4 regions of the Vibrio nomapromontoriensis genome follow, and region 1 is predicted to be linked to each of the others. Evidence: predicted binding sites of a transcription regulator. Region 1 holds the regulator's gene; each other region holds the start of a gene.

Region 1 (4,532 bases):
AATGAGTCGCAAAGAAAAAAGGTAGAAAGCCCCATCTTTTTCGACACCATCATTAATTGTAGTGAGCTTTGCACCAAACTGACGCTGAACCCAGTCTCGCAGTAGAAACCGGCTACTAAGGAAGGCTAGGGTAGCACCAATGGTACTCGCAAAGGAGACCAGTAAAAGGCTGGTCCAAAATCCAAATAATGCAGCGCCTAATAGCGTCACAACTGCAGCGCCAGGAACTGAAAATGCTGTAATTGCTATGTAGAGAAAGAAATAGGTGAGTGCAGCCGTGACAAAATTGGCGTCAATGTAACTGGCGAGCTCAGCTTGTTGTACTTTGGCGTTTTCTAATGTTAAATACTGACCGAATTGCGACCCCAAGAATAGGATAAGAGCAACGAAGCCCAACCCTAACAGTAACTTTTTACTCATGACTTACTCCATGTAGACAATGCATCTTTAAGTATAAGACAGGAGCAGGGTAAATTTACTTTCAAAGACTTATAAAAAAAATCAGCCTTAAGCTGATTTTTTTATAAGTATATCAATACTAGTTGATGTGGTTAGCGAGTTCATCTCGTTTCGCTTGTGGGATAACGGACCAATGTGTACCGTTAATCGCCCCTTCTAATGCCCATAGTAACTCTAGGCCGACACTGGATGAATGTGTTTTCTGAATCGCTTTGAATGCTTCTACAGAGCCATGCTCTTGTAATGAGTTAACTGACTCGATGCCCGCTTTTTTAAGCATACGCTCTGTGGCAAGGCGAAGATTCGGCAGATCTTTTAATCGGTTAGGTTTAGTATCGGATTGTTTTACTTTTTCGTCTTTGGCAAAATCCAAGGCTGCGCGAGCGTATGACAATATAACGTCAGTGTCGTCCCAACAATCTTCTGGAAGTGCAAAGTATTTAGTAACAACAGGGAATCCACGTTTTTTATACACGTAAGGCGTATAGCCTAATTGCTTAAAAGACGCGACTGTTTTGGGGTTAGTTCGGATATGTAATTTGTTGTTCACTGCTAATGCAAACATTGTTTCGTCAACAAAGATCCCAAATCCACCGAACATGGAGCGAGATTTTACTTTTCCTAGTTGAGCGAACAATTGCATTGAATTTTTTAATACTGGATTGTCCATGCTTATCTTTTCTCGGTGTTATTGATTGTGTCACCAAAATCAGGTCCGAGAGTATAGCAAACAGGTGTCAGTTTCTTGTTAGGTCAATAACAGGATTTGACACCTTTGCCATCGGTAACCCCGCTACCTACCAAATGTGGTTTAGGCCGGAGGCTTTGCGTCCCACCTTTTCAGATGGTTTGCCCTGTGCGTGACTCAAATAGCATAAAGAAAAAAACCATTAATATGCATGGGTTATTAGTTGAAGTGTGATATTGCTTCAAAAATTAGAGGGGTATTTGTGCTTGTGAAGTAGCACAAAGTAACAATACAGATTGAAATTTATTGGAAGAAGATCAAAAAAAAGCGCTCAATAGAGCGCCTTTGTCATTATTTTGTCATGTCTTTGACAGAGCTTCGTTCAATTATCTCTGGGTGCATCTCGAATATGCGTTTGTCATGACCTTTATCTTTGATTCGTTCGAGTAGAATCTCAAATGCATTCTTACCAACACGACGTTTTGGTTGGTGAACGGTGGTCAATGGTGGTGAAAAGTACTCAGCCAGCTCGATATTGTCGTAGCCGATTACAGATATATCACCAGGGACGTTTAATCCAAGCTGTTGTAAGCGACTCATTAGGCCTAACGCCATGGTATCGTTAAAACAAAAAACGGCGCTTGGTCGGTCTTCCATAGCGGCAATGCGATTGGCGGCGATGACGGCAGTATCGCATTCGAAGTTACCTTCAAAAATACGGTCTTCTTTCATCGTTAAGCCTGCTTCTGTTAAAGCGCGTTGATAACCGACAATGCGTTCTTGGCAAACAGCTTTTTCTAAATGACCACTTAAGCAGGCGATGTCTGTATGCCCTTTCTCAATAAGGTATTTTGTCGCTAAGTAGCCACCTTCTTCCGAGTTATCGATGATCTTGTCTGCTTGCGAACTTTCTGGGCCCCAGTCCATAATGACTTTAGGGATATCAGAGTGACGGTCAAGCATCGTGAGAAGCTCTTCAGTTAGGTCTGAGCACATGACTAAAATGCCATCAACACGCTTCTCTGCCAACATGCGAATGTAGTCGCGTTGCTTTTCATACACGCCACCTGTATTACACAGTATCAAGGTATAACCTTGTCGATAGCAATAACTCTCAACACCGTCAATCACCTCAGAGAAAAACAGGTTAGTGGATTGAGTCACCAGCATACCAATGGTCTTCGTAGAGTTGCACTTTAAGCTTCTTGCGACAGCACTTGGCGCGTAATTGAGCTCTTCGACTGCAGCATTAACTTTTTCTTGTGTGGCCTCGGCAACAAAACGCGTTTTGTTGATGACGTGAGATACGGTGGTAGTAGAAACGCCAGCTAGGCGGGCGACGTCTTTAATTGTTGCCATAGCTTTATCCTGTTAGTAACGGCTTTTGTGTTTTTAATTGCATAAAAGCCGTTGCGATCATGAAGCATTATTTATGAAAAATAAGCGCTTTGTTGTAACGAATGCGTACCGGACACAAATACACTTTGTGAAATGGCGGTTTCCAATCAGTACATTTAAGTGGAAACCACATCGTACTAAAGCCTGGCTTTCGCATTTTAAACGGCGAATTGTAGTCTTAGTGGCAGACCCTAGCAATGTCTGAACCGACAATTTTGTCTATAAAAGCCAAATTTATATTTGGCTTACTGATTATTGTCGCGTTAGGGACTGGGCGCTTAACTACTTTACCTACTCTACGCGTAAGTATGTAAGGTCAAGCTGACAGAATGCAACGAGTAGTTGTGCAACAGCTGCATAAAAACCGAATTCATCAAATTCTTTACATCGACGATCAAATTGAGGTAACCACGTCATGAGGTGTTGTTCAATAAAGTCAGCTTGTTCAAGTAAAGCGTTATTGATGTGCGCATCAGATTCCAGTTCATTGGAACGAATGATGAGGTTGCCAAGAAAGTCTAACTCAATCGCTAAGTGATCTGCCGGCTCATTTAGGTTATCTGACACGCCAATATTGTGCTGTTTGAGGAGCGCCGCCATATCGTGTGCTGGGGTGTCATTTAGTAAGCCTGACTTGCCTATATACATTGATGCGTATGGGAGTGCGCCATGCTTATCGGTTTTCAAGAACAAATCGCAAAAGTCAGCAGAGAGCTCCAGTTGAGCATCTTCGCGTGTTTGTAAACGATTGAGTGCGTCGATAAAATTGGCGATAGAAGCGCTTAATGACGCATTCTCCCCCAACCCAGCGAGGAAAGCGCGGATTTCAACACTGTGATACTTCTCTAGCTCTTCTTTTGTTAGTTCTTTGGCAAATAAGCTGGATAGCCACCAATAAATTTCTGCACGTTGTTCGTTAAATGCTTTGATTTCTTGCATTTTATCTTCTCCAAAAGTCTTACTATCATTTTAGCCAATAAAAATGAACAGCAGTAAGGCAATTAGTGAAAAAATATAGGAATTTGTGAAGATAAATGAATGTGATGATGGAGAGTTCGAATGAACGAGGTGCCATTTAGTTATTAAGCTATTTAGTATGGTTGCATATGTTGAGGAGGAATAGTTCTTGTCTTGAATCAAAAAAAACACGACTTTCGACAAATTGCCTTAATGTCGGCTAGAATTGTGACTAATTATGAATAGAATGGCCTTGGTCATAACAAATTTAAGAAACGGTGCATATGAGTTATCACGTATTAGTAGTTGAAGATGATGTCGTTACACGTAGCAAATTGTCTGGTTACTTTGAGAGTGAAGGCTATTTGGTGAGCGAAGCAGAAAGTGGTGAAGAGATGCGCCAAGTACTGCAATCATCCAGTGTCGATCTTGTTATGCTCGATATTAATTTGCCAGGTGAAGATGGGCTCATGCTAACTCGAGAGCTACGCAGCCAATCTGACATAGGCATTATATTGGTGACCGGACGTACCGATAGTATTGACAAGATTGTTGGTTTGGAGATGGGGGCAGATGACTACGTCACTAAACCGTTCGAGTTAAGAGAGTTATTGGTACGCGTTAAAAACTTACTGTGGCGAATTTCTCAAGCAAGAAAGCCACCTCAAGAGCCGCAAAGTGCAGAGAGTGAACATGTTGTCCATTTTGGTGAGTGGTTGTTTGATAAGCAGCGACGCTCTTTAACCTGTAATGGCGAGCCAGTAAAACTGACAAAAGCAGAATATGAACTCTTGGTTGCCTTGTCTACGTACCCCAATCAGGTGTTAAGCCGAGAGCGCATCCTTAATATGATCAGTCATCGTGTTGATGCCCCTAATGATCGCACCATTGATGTGTTGATTCGCCGTATGCGTACGAAAATGGAAATGGATCCAAAGAATCCGCAGATTTTCATTACCGTTCACGGTGAAGGTTATATGTTCGCTGGTGATTAGACGCTGCAGCTGATTAAGCGCTACAGATGCGCTGA
Region 2 (4,532 bases), on a different contig from region 1:
ACATTTGCCATCTCTTTACCCATTGTTGACGGGGAAGCTGGCTGACCGTGTGTGCGAGATAGTAATGGAATATCACGATATTCAACAGCAAGCTTGCCGATTGCATCAATGATGTTACGAAGTTCAGGAAGAATAACCGTCTCGCGAGCTTCTTTAAGCATCAGAGCATGAGACGTGTTGTTAATATCTTCAGAAGTACACGCAAAATGGATGAACTCATTAACCGCGTGAAGCTCAGGAACACCGGCTACTTGTTCTTTTAGAAAATACTCAACCGCTTTTACATCGTGGTTGGTTGTGCGCTCAATTTCTTTGATACGAGCGGCATCGTCTTCGCTAAAGTTAGCTGCTAATTCATTTAGAAACTGATTTGCTTCTGCACTGAATGCCGGAACTTCTTTGATTGCATCTGTAGCGGCAAGCTTTTGTAGCCAACGAATTTCAACGATAGAGCGGTACTTTAGTAGGCCAAACTCACTAAAGATGCTGCGTAGTGCAGTTGTTTTGCTTCCGTAACGGCCGTCTACTGGTGAAACAGCAGTCAATGCTGACAGTTCCATGGTGTTCTCCTGAATTGGGTTTCTAAATTTCGTGAGCTTTATACCAATAACCGTCGCAATTGTCACGCACATTAGGCAAACGTTTGCGCGAGGGTTGTGTTGGTCCAAAGGTAGTATTCGTCTAAAACCTTTTCTAATAAGCTATGTTGCTTTAGTTAAACGATATAGCGCGAATAAAACACTATTGTTTTAACAAAGCGAAGCGCCTTAAGGTGAATAGGCTTTAAACAAATAGCTCGCAACAAAGTGCGAGCTGAATCTTGTATTCGAGCTAGCCTATCAGAGCCTAGCTAAAAGAATTTTGGCTTGTTCGATCATCTTCTTACGTCCAAATACTAAGTGACGACGCTTGCCACCGACCTGACGCCATAAAACCGCGCTACGGATGCCAGATAATAGTAATGCGCGCACTTTCTGTTGGGTGCCAGTTTGTTGTAAGACAGAAGGCGTACCCGTGACTTGAATTCTTGGGCCAATAGGGCTGACGACATCAAGATAAACGCTGGCAAGGTTGCTGATCATTTGTTCGTCTAACAGATCGTAGTGTTCGAGCTGTCGTTCAACCATTTGAATACGATCCCCTAACTGAGACATGGCATCGTTACGGCTACTTAGCTTACGCTCGAGCGCCATTAAACTAATGATATAACGTGTGATTTCACTTCCGGTCGGTGTGCTGTCAATACCGTTAACCAAGCATTCGAGTCCAACTTTTAAATCCGACTCGTTGCCAAATACACTAAGGGTATTTGATGGGCTTATGTTGGTGATTGCTTTTAGTGAAGTTTCAAACGCGTCTGAATCACAGTGACCGTCTTTTGCCATGTTTTGCACGAGCGCAACGGCTTGACAAATGCCAGCGAATGCAATGGTACGGTCGTAAAGTGTATTAGCCACGTAGTTCTCCTAATAAATTAAATGCGCTCTTCAATGATACCGCCACCTAGACATACGTTGTCTTTATAGAAGACGGCAGATTGCCCAGGTGTAACGGCGACCTGAGGTTCATCAAAGATGACTTTGATGTTGTTATCATCCATTGGAATGATAGTACAAGGGATATCTTGTTGACGATAACGTGTTTTCACTGTGCATGTCATTGGTTCAGTAATGATTTCACGATCAACCCAGTGTAATTGAGATGCACGTAAGCCATTTGACTTTAATAACGGGTGATCGGCCCCTTGCACTGCAATTAAGACATTACGTTTAAGATCTTTTTCGGCTACATACCACGGTTCTTCATTACCACCGCCGCCTTTTTGGCCACCAATATGTAGCCCCTTACGCTGTCCTAACGTGTGGTACATTAAACCTTGATGCTCGCCAATGACAGTGCCTTCAGGTGTCTCGATTTTACCCGGTTGCGCAGGTAAATAGCGAGACAAGAAGTCGGTAAATTTGCGCTCACCAATAAAACAGATACCGGTCGAGTCTTTTTTCTTCGCAGTAATCAGGTCTTGCTCTTCCGCGATACGACGTACTTCAGGTTTTTCTAGCTCACCCACTGGAAATAGACTGCGTGCTACTTGCTCATGGCTTAATGTATATAGGAAATAGCTTTGGTCTTTGTTGCTATCTAAGCCACGCAGCATTTTTGGCTTTTCACCGTTTTCTGGGAATGTACGACTGACATAATGACCCATAGCTATATAGTCGGCGTCAAGTACTTCATCGGCAAACTCTAAAAAGGCTTTGAACTTAATTTCTTTGTTACAAAGGATGTCAGGGTTTGGCGTGCGCCCTGCTTTATACTCTGCCAAGAAATACTCAAAGACATTATCCCAGTATTCTGCAGCAAAGTTGATAGTATGAAGGTGGATACCTAGCTTGTCGCAAACAGCTTGTGCGTCTGCAAGATCTTCTGCAGCCGTGCAGTACTCTTCGTTATCGTCTTCTTCCCAGTTCTTCATAAACAGGCCTTCTACTTGATAGCCCTGCTGTTTTAGAAGATAGGCAGAAACGGATGAGTCCACACCGCCGGACATACCGACGATCACTTTCTTTTGGCTGTTATCAGACATGTTTAAATACCACCTATAGTAATTGGACGCAGATTTTAGCAGAAACAAAACGTGCAATACAGTTCCGCGAACTAAATCACACTTTCTTAAGCACGTTATGTGTGTCTTCAACAAGAGAAATACAAGTCTTTTGACAAAAAAATGAATAGGTAATCGTTTGCCTTTATTGCCTATATTGCTCTGATGATCTATACAGAGTTAGAATTGCCGCCTTCTTTTTCCCTAAGCAGATTACGTTATGAAATTCCCTGGCCAAAGAAAATCCAAGCACTACTTTCCCGTTCATGCTCGCGACCCATTAGTGAGCCAAGCGCAAAGCAGTAAAAAAATGTCTAAAACGCATATTGTCGGTATTGACCAAACCTTGGTTGATATTGAAGCGAAAGTAGACAGTAGCTTGATCGAAAAATATCGTTTGAGTAAAGGACATTCATTGGTTATTGATGATAAAGCCGCAGAAGCTTTATACACAGAGTTAAAGGAAAAAGAACTCATCACCAATGAATTTGCTGGTGGAACGATAGGGAATACATTGCACAACTTTTCTGTACTTGCCGATGACAAGTCTGTATTACTCGGTGTGATGAGCTCAGATATTAAGATTGGTAGTTACGGATACCGTTATCTTTGTAATACATCAAGCCGAATGGATCTTAACTATTTGCAAGGTGTTGACGGTGCGATAGGACGTTGCTTCACCCTTATTACTGAAGACGGCGAGCGTACGTTTGCAATTAGTGAAGGGAAAATGAACCAGCTTAAGCCGGAAAGTATCCCAGAAAATATCTTCAAAAAAGCGTCAGCGTTAGTATTAACCGCTTATTTAGTGCGTTGTAAACCGGGCGATCCAATGCCAGAAGCGACCATGCAGGCGATAGAGTATGCCAAAAAATATAACGTGCCAGTGGTACTAACGTTAGGGACCCGTTTTGTTATTCAAGACGACCCGGAATATTGGCAGGATTTTTTAAAGCAGCATGTCACAGTTGTTGCGATGAATGAAGATGAAGCAGAAGCTCTGACAGGCGAGAGTGATCCTTTGGCTGCATCGGATAAAGCACTCGAGTGGGTAGACTTAGTATTGTGTACCGCTGGTCCAATTGGACTATTTATGGGTGGTTATACGGAAAGTGATGCCAAGCGAGAAACGTCATTGCCATTACTACCGGGTAGTATTGCGGAATTTAATCGTTACGAATTTAGTCGTCCAGCCGTAAAGGCAGAATGTAATAACCCCATTAAAGTGTACTCTCACATTGCACCGTATATGGGTGGCCCAGAGAAGATTAAAAATACCAATGGTGCGGGTGATGCAGCACTGTCGGCATTATTGCATGACATGGCAGCGAATAAACACCATAGAGAAAATGTGCCAAATTCCAGTAAACATCAATATCAGTTTTTAACTTACTCTTCTTTCTCACAAGTGTGCAAGTATTCTAATAGAGCAAGTTATGAAGTATTGGTTCAGCATTCGCCGAGGTTGTCGAGAGGCTTACCAGAAAGAGAAGATAGCTTAGAAGAAGCGTATTGGGAAAGATAATAAAAAAGCGCCGAAAGGCGCTTTTTTTATATAACTCTAATTCAATTAGATATAGAGGATTAAAGTTCAAATTCTTCTAGAGACTTACCCGCATCTAGAGCAGCTTGAATTACTGATGGAGTACGGCCTTGGCCAGTCCATGTTTTTTCTGCGCCATTGCCATCAACATATTTGTATTTTGCTGGGCGTGGTGCACGTTTGCTTTTGCTTTTTGCTTTTGATTCACCAGACAATGCTGCAATTAAATCTTCAACGTCGATGCCATCTTTAGCAATCATTTGAGCGTATTCGCTTAGCTTAGCTTCGCGAGCTTCTCTTTCTGCTCTTTCTTCTTTTTCAGACTCTTGACGCTCAGCGACAACAAGCGTTAACTTTTCTAGTGCTTCTTCAAGTTGCTCAACCGTT
Region 3 (4,532 bases), on a different contig from region 1:
AATCCTAAATAACAAAGATATAAGTCGGAATAATAAGCAAACATGAGGACAGGAGCAAGCAGACTGCTTCAAGGTTTGGTTAAATTATCCAAGCATAAGGCGATCTGAGTACTCACAAATAGAATAGCGAAGCAAGTATTGCGATATTTGTAACAATAAAACGGATTTATTTACCAAGATCATTAAGTAATCGATTACAAAGTGATACTATCGCGCGAATTTGCCTGACAACGGTTGGGTGTGCCTATGACTTGCTTGGAATATTAAATAATGAAAACGATTCTTCAGGGTTCGCAAATGCTGTTCGTCGCATTTGGTTCCTTAGTTCTGGTCCCGTTGCTGACAGGACTTGACCCTAACGTTGCGCTATTTGGCGCCGGTGTTGGTACTCTCCTTTTCCAACTGATAACTAGACGCAGCGTACCCATTTTCCTAGCTTCTTCTTTTGCGTTCATTGCTCCAATCATGTTTGGTATTCAGACGTGGGGCGTTGGGGCGACCATGGGTGGCCTAATGGCAGCCGGCGTTGTTTACGTGTTAATGGGCGTACTCATCAAAGTGCGCGGCGTCGCGATCATTCATAAACTACTGCCTCCAGTGGTCGTTGGTCCCGTCATTATGGTGATCGGCCTTGGCCTTGCACCTGTTGCTGTTAATATGGCGCTGGGTAAAACCAGTGATGGTAGCGTTCAGCTTATCGCAGCTGATGCATCGCTGTGGATCTCTGCAGTTTCACTGCTAGTAACCGTGGGCGTGAGCGTTTTTTCTAAAGGCTTCCTTAAATTACTTCCTATCGTGAGCGGTATCCTAGCGGGTTACATCACCAGCCTTATTTTTGGCGTGGTTGATTTTAGCCCTGTCGTTCAAGCAGCGTGGTTATCCCTTCCTAACTTTACCGCGCCTGAATTCAACATCAATGCCATCCTGTTTATGCTGCCAGTAGCTATTGCTCCTGCAGTAGAGCACGTCGGTGATATGCTGGCTATTTCCAATGTAACTGGAAAAGATTACCTTAAAAAACCAGGGTTACACCGCACTATTGCCGGTGACGGGGTAGCAACAATCGCAGCATCAATGATGGGCGCGCCGCCTAACACTACCTATAGCGAAGTGACTGGTGCAGTAATGCTCACTAAAGCATTCAACCCTGTCATTATGACGTGGGCTGCGGTAACGGCAATTGTACTTGCGCTGGTTGGAAAACTCGGCGCAGTGCTACAAACAATCCCTGTCCCAGTTATGGGCGGCATAATGATCTTGCTGTTTGGGTCAATCGCAACGGTTGGTCTCAATACACTGATTAAGAATAATGTTGATCTTCATAAGTCTCGCAACCTTGTGATTGTCGCAATAACTTTAGTATTCGGTATTGGTGGTATGGCTTTCGGTATTGGCGATTTCAGCCTTCAAGGCGTGAGCTTATGCGGTATCGTCGCGATTATCTTGAATCTTGTTCTCCCTCATGACCTAGGTGAAAACAAAGTTGTTGATAACGCACAAATGGAAGACTAAAACGCTATCGACAAAAAAAGGCTGACATTATGTCAGCCTTTTTAATCACCAATTCAATCGTAATCTAAGCAAAGAATGACTTAAATTATCGCCGACCGGAATTACAGTGTACCGAAGATTTTATCACCCGCGTCACCAAGACCCGGAACAATGTAACCTTTGTCGTTCAAGCATTCATCGATAGCAGCAGTGTAAAGCTCCACCTCAGGGTGCGCTTTCTCCAGCGCTTCAATACCTTCCGGCGCTGCAACGAGTACAAGTACTTTAATCGACTTACAACCTTTCTCTTTAAGAAGGTCGATAGTGGCGATCATTGAACCGCCCGTTGCTAGCATTGGGTCAACAACTAGTGCAATACGCTCGTCCATGTTTGATGCTAGTTTGTTAAAGTAAGGCACTGGCTCAAGTGTTTCTTCATCACGGTAAACACCAACAACACTAATACGTGCACTTGGCATATGCTCAAGAACGCCATCCATCATGCCTAGACCAGCACGAAGAATTGGAACAACCGTAACTTTTTTACCCTTAATCTGATCCACTTCAACTGGACCATTCCAACCTTCAATTGTGACTTTTTCAGTCTCAAAATCTGCAGTTGCTTCATAAGTCAGCAAGCTACCAACTTCAGTCGCAAGCTCACGAAAACGCTTTGTGCTGATGTCCCCTTCGCGCATCAAACCAAGTTTGTGCTTAACAAGTGGGTGTTTAACTTCAACAACTTTCATGTCCAACTCCGGCAATTTTTACAAAACGCCAAAATTATACATGCTTTATTGGCTTATTTCAGGTGAGTTTCATCATTAACGGTAACTTTCCACGGAAAACTTTGATCTAATCCTGCTTATTCTGGTTAAACCATGCCTTAAAAAATAGTTTAAATTTTCTTACGCAAACGTTTTCCTTTTTGCGCAAAGCCCTGTTAGAATAGCGCCGCTTTTCACTTCCAATTATTTATCGAGGACTGTCCCGTGAGCGGAAACAACACTTCCCTAAGCTATAAAGACGCTGGTGTAGACATTGATGCAGGTAACGCGTTAGTTGACCGTATTAAAGGCGCAGTTAAGCGCACTCGTCGCCCTGAAGTAATGGGAGGCATCGGTGGATTTGGTGCTTTATGTGAGCTGCCAACTAAATACAAAGAGCCTGTATTGGTTTCCGGCACTGATGGTGTAGGTACCAAACTTCGCCTAGCACTAGACCTGAAAAAACACGACACCATTGGTATCGACTTAGTCGCAATGTGCGTGAACGATCTTATCGTTCAAGGTGGTGAGCCACTATTTTTCTTAGATTACTACGCGACAGGCAAACTGGACGTTGATACTGCAGCAGACGTTGTTTCTGGTATTGCTGAAGGCTGTGTTCAAGCAGGTTGTGCACTGATTGGTGGTGAAACTGCTGAAATGCCTGGCATGTATGAAGGTGATGACTACGATGTTGCTGGCTTCTGTGTTGGTGTCGTTGAAAAAGCAGACATCATCGACGGTACAAAAGTAGCGGCAGGTGATGCACTCATTGCTGTAGGTTCAAGTGGCCCGCATTCAAATGGCTACTCTTTGATCCGCAAAGTGCTTGAAGTATCTGGCGCAGACAAAAACGAAATTCTAGGTGAGCGCACCATTGGCGAGCACCTACTAGAACCAACAAAAATCTATATCAAATCGGCATTGAAAATGATCGCAGAGCATGACATTCATGCTATTTCTCACATCACTGGCGGCGGCTTCTGGGAAAACATCCCTCGCGTACTTCCTGAAGGGACTAAAGCGGTTATCGACGGTAAGAGCTGGGAATGGCCTGCCATCTTCAACTGGCTACAAGAGAAAGGCAATGTCGAAACATTTGAAATGTACCGTACATTTAACTGTGGCGTAGGTCTTGTTGTCGCTCTTCCAAAAGAACAAGCTGACGCTGCAGTAGCTTTGCTACAAGCTGAAGGTGAAAACGCTTGGGTTATTGGTGAGATCGCAACTGCCGAAGCTGGTGAAGAGCAAGTAGAGATCAAGTAATTCATGAAGAATATCGTTGTTTTAGTTTCAGGGAATGGCACGAATTTACAAGCGATTATTGATGCTTGTGAAACGTCGATCACCAACGCAAAAGTGCGCGCTGTATTCTCGAATAAAGAATCCGCCTTCGCTTTAGAGCGGGCAAGAAAAGCCGGTGCCGAAGCAGAATTCCTTGATCCAAAAGCCAGTGAATCACGAGAAGCCTTCGATGCCGAGCTTATGCGACGCATTGACGTGCATAATCCTGATTTATTGGTACTCGCTGGTTACATGCGTATTTTGAGTGGTGAATTTGTTCGCCACTATATGGGGAGAATGATCAATATTCATCCTTCACTATTACCAAAATATCCAGGTCTCAATACGCATCAACGCGCCATTGATAACTGCGATGAGCATCATGGTACTAGCATCCACTTTGTCACCGAGAAACTTGATGGCGGCCCAATCATTTTGCAGGCTAAAGTTCCAGTATTTGATAACGACACAGTGGAAATTTTAGAACAACGAATTCAAACCCAAGAACACCAAATCTACCCATTGGTGGTGAAATGGTTCGTTGAGGATCGCCTGTCTATGGATGGCAGTAAAGCGATACTTGATGGCAAAGAGCTTGGTGTTCAAGGTTACGCTGATCAATAACAAAGCACGGCTTTAACTAGCAAGATGCAGATACAAAAAAGCGAGTGTTTTTAACACTCGCTTTTTTAATGCTTCCGCTGTTTCAATGAACTCAATTAAGAAAACAATCAAAATTGGCATTCAATATAACTTGCGCTATAGCGGCTCCGTCGGAGCCTGACTCGCGGGTTTTGCTGCCGCGTACGGAATATCCTTCAATTGCTCAGAATTGCTCAATACCAACTCACCAAAATGAAACAAATTAAACTCACCAGGCTTCATTCTATGCCAAGTTTCATTACCGGTTAATGGCTGAGTTGCGATCACCGAGACCACATCATTCGGTGTGGTTTCCACCTGAAAGTTTATCGTGACATCTTCATCCAA
Region 4 (4,532 bases), on a different contig from region 1:
TTAATTTATTCGAGAGTCAGGCGTCTTATCATTACGCTGATGTTGAGGCTGGTTTGCTCGCCAACGAGTGCCGTGAACAGTTACAGGCGTTTTTTAAGCGTCGAAGAAAAGAGATAAAGGAAGCGAAAAAGGCGCGGCGTTTACAGCAAGATAAAGGGGAAACAAACACCTGAGAGACAGGTGTTTGTCAGTCAGGGTGTTTCAGCGAGTCGTTAAGGCGCAATCAATTGCATGAAAGCACGATTTCGCCAAATGATTTTCTTTTTATTGTTCGCTAACTTTCGCTTTCTGCGATTCGCAGACACGGTTTTACTTAAGTTTCTTGATTGTATTCGTCTCTTAGCAAGCATGAAACGATCTCCTATCACTAATAATTCGGTGCTCAACAAGGTATCGGATTAATGAGATACCTTCAAAGGGCGATGTTAAGGGGGATGTAGCACGGCGCAGACAATATCACTAATTCAGCTCTATAGCGCTATGTTAATTGACAATTGCAATGGACAGAGGTGTTCTTGGTTAGCGAGTATTGGTTAGCGTGTATTATTTAACGTGTATTGTTTAACGAGTATTGCTTGGCTGTCGTTAGTCTTTAACCCTTTCTCATAATGTAGAACAAATTGAGTTGAGTTCAAGAATACGCAAATGCGAATCCTTGAACTCATGCTACCTGTGCAGTAAGCGGGCGATGCGTTAGCCTGCGCCGCTTATGCAGCTTTAAGGTGGCTGCACTAAGGGTTCGTGTCTGCAGCGGCCTCTGAGGTTGCTATCGCTTCGCTGACAGCAGGTTGTATGGTTCCAACAGCGGCAGAGCTTACCGCGACGGGTGTGATGACAGTGAGCCCGTCTGTACTATTGTCTAGTTCCGCTTCAGCGGCGATTTGTTTATCAATATGGCCGATGATGCTTTGATAGTAGCGACGTATATTCTCTACGTAGTTTTGCGCTTCATCGCCACGCGCATAGCCATATCGTGTCTGACTGTAGTATTTCTTTTGGCGCAGCAAGGGTAAGCGGTCTTTCACATCCGCCCAAGCATCCGGGTTACCACCTTGTCGCTTAGTTAAGCGTCTTGCGTCCATCATATGGCCGAACCCTAGGTTATACGAAGCCAGCGCAAACCAAATTTTCTCATGCTCAGTAATGGAGTCAGGTACTCGACCGACAATATAGCGAAGGTACTGCACCCCGCCTCGTACGGATTGTTCAGGGTCAAGACGATTGGTCACATTGACAATTTTAGCGGTTGGTAGCGTCAACATCATCATGCCACGAACCCCTGTCGGTGATTTAGCGACCGGGTTCCAGTGCGATTCTTGATACGCAAGGGCCGCGATTAAGCGCCAATCGAATTCTTGAGAATACTGTTTAAACAACGGTGACCATTTAGGCAGTTTGCTGTCGAGAGCTCGAATAAAAGCGCGAGTATCAACGTAATCAAAAGTGCCAATATGACCGATGTATTTTTCTTCTAAGTTGGCGAGCTCACCACTTTGTTTTAAACTGCCGAAAAATTCGATCAACAATGCGTATAAGCTTTCGTCGTCAGATTTTCTCATGTACCAAGAAATAGGTTGATCCTCGGTCATCTCGAAAGCTAGGGCGAGGTCGGGGTAGATGCGTTGCGAGAGCGATAACTCAACAGAGTCAGCCATAGTGAAGAGCAGTTCACCTTCAGAGACTTGCTTGAGTAGATCGTTGACATCCGCGTTAGCATCAACCTTAAAGCGAAATTCGGCATTGTCTTTGGCGACTTGATTTAAGGTACGCTCGAAATGAGAGTCTTGCACCACAGCAAACACATCTTCGCCATCGGCTTTTTCGATTAATTCAGCTTGATTGGCTAATAGTTGCTCAAGGTTTCTTGGTCGCCATTGGCCTTTCTTATACACCACTTGTTGACTCACGTAGTAATAAGCGGGACCAGCACGAAATTGCTCGATACGCTGCGGTGATTGGCTTAACCCGGCAGATATAATATCAATCTCACCTTTTTCTAGCGCAGGAAAGAGGCTTGAAAGGCGGTAGGCGGGTTTCATCTCCAACTTAACACCGAGCTCGTCTGCGAACTGGCGGGCTAATTCATAATCCAATCCGGTTGGGCCGTCTGGACCAATGTAGTAAGAGAGCTGGTTGTTCAGCGTTCCTACACGCAGCACGCCTCGTTCCTGGATGCTTTCCAATTCGCTTTTGGGATCAGAGTCTATTTGGCACCCGAAGAGGCCTAACGATAAGGTCAACAACATCGTCAGTTTTAGCCAACGAACAGAATAATTATTTCGCATTAATTTAGTTATCTCACGAGAACGATGTTGCCTTTATACCAAAGCTAGAACTTCTGGCAAAGCAACATCATAGAAAGTCTCGTTTACTGTCACTTTATCGCCTTTGTTCGTTGTATTTTTGCAATTAAGAAAAAAATGACGAAAACGTTTGCGCAAGTGGTTACGTCACAAAAAAAAATACACTATAATACGCCGGAATCAAGGGGGCAGAAATTGGCATATGTTCATTTTTTAAATGTAACTTGTTGAATTTATTCCAATATCACCTCAAATCAATTGCATAAGAGACCTAAGCACATGAGAATTTTGCGTGGCTCCCCAGCTCTTTCTGAGTTTCGTGTTAACAAGCTAGTAGAGCTTTGTCGTGAATTAAGCCTACCTGTCACAGGTATTTACGCTGAGTTTGCCCACTTTGCCGACCTGACATCAGACTTAGATGCGTCTGAAGTCGAAAAATTGGAGAAGTTGCTGACTTACGGTCCAACAATCGAAGAACATGAACCAACGGGTACACTATTACTAGTTACGCCTCGTCCGGGTACTATCTCGCCATGGTCGTCTAAATCGACAGATATTGCGCATAACTGTGGTCTGAATAAAGTCACACGTTTAGAGCGTGGTACCGCTTTTTATGTTGAATCATCAAGCGAATTAACTGAGCTTCAATTAGTAGAGTTGAAAGCGATCCTTCATGACCGCATGATGGAAGTAGTGTTCAATGACTTTGATTCTGCAGCGGCGCTTTTCACTGTGGCAGAACCAGCACCTTATGCTGAGGTTGACCTGCTTAGTGGTGGTCGTAAAGCGCTTGAAGAAGCAAACGTTACCCTAGGTCTTGCCCTTGCTGAAGATGAGATTGATTACCTTCTTGAAAGCTTTACAGAAAAGCTAGGTCGCAATCCAACAGACATAGAGCTTATGATGTTTGCACAAGCAAACTCAGAGCACTGTCGTCACAAAATTTTTAACGCTGACTGGACTATTGATGGCGTTAAGCAAGAAAAATCATTGTTTAAGATGATTAAGAACACGTTTGAAACGACACCAGAACACGTGTTATCTGCTTATAAAGATAATGCAGCAGTTATGACTGGTTCAACTGTTGGTCGTTTCTTCCCAGATCCAGACACGCGCCAATACAACTATCATCAAGAGAAAACGCACATCTTGATGAAGGTTGAGACGCACAACCACCCAACGGCTATTTCTCCTTGGCCGGGCGCATCAACCGGTTCTGGCGGTGAAATCCGTGATGAAGGCGCAACCGGTATTGGTGGTAAGCCAAAAGCAGGTTTGGTGGCGTTCTCTGTCTCTAACCTTAAGATCCCGAACTTCGTTCAACCTTGGGAAACGGATTTTGGTAAGCCAAGTCGCATCGTTACTGCTCTGGATATTATGCTTGAAGGCCCTCTTGGTGGCGCGGCGTTTAACAACGAATTTGGTCGTCCAAACCTATTAGGTTACTTCCGTACTTACGAAGAGAAAGTCAACTCTCACGCAGGTGAAGAGGTACGTGGTTACCACAAGCCAATTATGTTAGCTGGTGGTCTTGGTAACATTCGTGATGAGCACGTTCAGAAGAAAGAGATCCCAGTAGGGGCGAGCCTAATCGTTCTCGGTGGTCCTGCAATGAACATCGGCCTTGGTGGTGGTGCTGCATCTTCAATGGACTCAGGTTCTTCTTCTGAAGATCTCGATTTCGCTTCTGTACAACGTGAAAACCCAGAGATGGAGCGTCGTTGTCAGGAAGTGATCGACCGTTGTTGGCAGCTTGGTGATGCGAACCCAATCGCCTTCATTCACGATGTAGGCGCAGGCGGTATTTCAAACGCACTTCCTGAGCTAGTGGACGATGGTGAGCGTGGCGGTATCTTTAACTTACGTGACGTACCAAACGATGAGCCGGGCATGAGCCCACTTGAGATCTGGTGTAACGAATCTCAAGAGCGTTACGTAATGGCGGTTGCTGACGAAGATATGGCAACGTTCGACGCGATTTGTAAGCGCGAACGCGCACCATACGCAGTGGTAGGTAAGGCAACAGAAGAGCGTGAACTTAAACTAGAAGATTCACACTTCGATAACACGCCAATTGATATGCCAATGGACATCTTGCTAGGTAAAACACCTAAGATGCACCGTGACGCGCAAACGCTAAAAGCAAATAACCCAGCGATTGATCGCTCTGGTATCGAGATGAACGAAGCGGTTGACCGTGTTCTTCGTCTACCAACGGTTGCAGAAAAA

The links. The regulator PurR, encoded in region 1, represses purine synthesis genes. The targets are predictions, from matches to a motif close to TNANGNAAACGTTTNCNTNA.
Region 2: a site for PurR is predicted at 2,730-2,749, ahead of L4D05_RS06785 (inosine/guanosine kinase). Genes of this name have one in related genera too.
Region 3: a site for PurR is predicted at 2,400-2,419, ahead of purM (phosphoribosylformylglycinamidine cyclo-ligase). Genes of this name have one in related genera too.
Region 4: a site for PurR is predicted at 2,422-2,441, ahead of purL (phosphoribosylformylglycinamidine synthase). Genes of this name have one in related genera too.

The regions. Positions count from the first base shown of each region.
Region 1 is NZ_JAKJSS010000020.1:18,218-22,749, forward strand. It holds gene L4D05_RS21650 (TVP38/TMEM64 family protein) at 1-420, opposite strand, end outside; gene L4D05_RS21655 (TfoX/Sxy family DNA transformation protein) at 539-1,129, opposite strand; cyclic di-GMP riboswitch class I at 1,240-1,323, opposite strand; gene purR (HTH-type transcriptional repressor PurR) at 1,499-2,506, opposite strand; gene torD (molecular chaperone TorD) at 2,837-3,484, opposite strand; gene torR (two-component system response regulator TorR) at 3,787-4,497, shown strand.
Region 2 is NZ_JAKJSS010000007.1:593,253-597,784, reverse strand. It holds gene purB (adenylosuccinate lyase) at 1-560, opposite strand, end outside; gene hflD (high frequency lysogenization protein HflD) at 840-1,457, opposite strand; gene mnmA (tRNA 2-thiouridine(34) synthase MnmA) at 1,475-2,584, opposite strand; gene L4D05_RS06785 (inosine/guanosine kinase) at 2,823-4,127, shown strand; gene L4D05_RS06780 (H-NS family histone-like protein) at 4,187-4,532, opposite strand, start outside.
Region 3 is NZ_JAKJSS010000011.1:147,388-151,919, forward strand. It holds gene L4D05_RS15355 (uracil-xanthine permease family protein) at 271-1,512, shown strand; gene upp (uracil phosphoribosyltransferase) at 1,614-2,240, opposite strand; gene purM (phosphoribosylformylglycinamidine cyclo-ligase) at 2,484-3,524, shown strand; gene purN (phosphoribosylglycinamide formyltransferase) at 3,528-4,166, shown strand; gene L4D05_RS15375 (class II glutamine amidotransferase) at 4,302-4,532, opposite strand, start outside.
Region 4 is NZ_JAKJSS010000011.1:197,398-201,929, reverse strand. It holds gene tadA (tRNA adenosine(34) deaminase TadA) at 1-173, shown strand, start outside; gene mltF (membrane-bound lytic murein transglycosylase MltF) at 732-2,285, opposite strand; gene purL (phosphoribosylformylglycinamidine synthase) at 2,583-4,532, shown strand, end outside.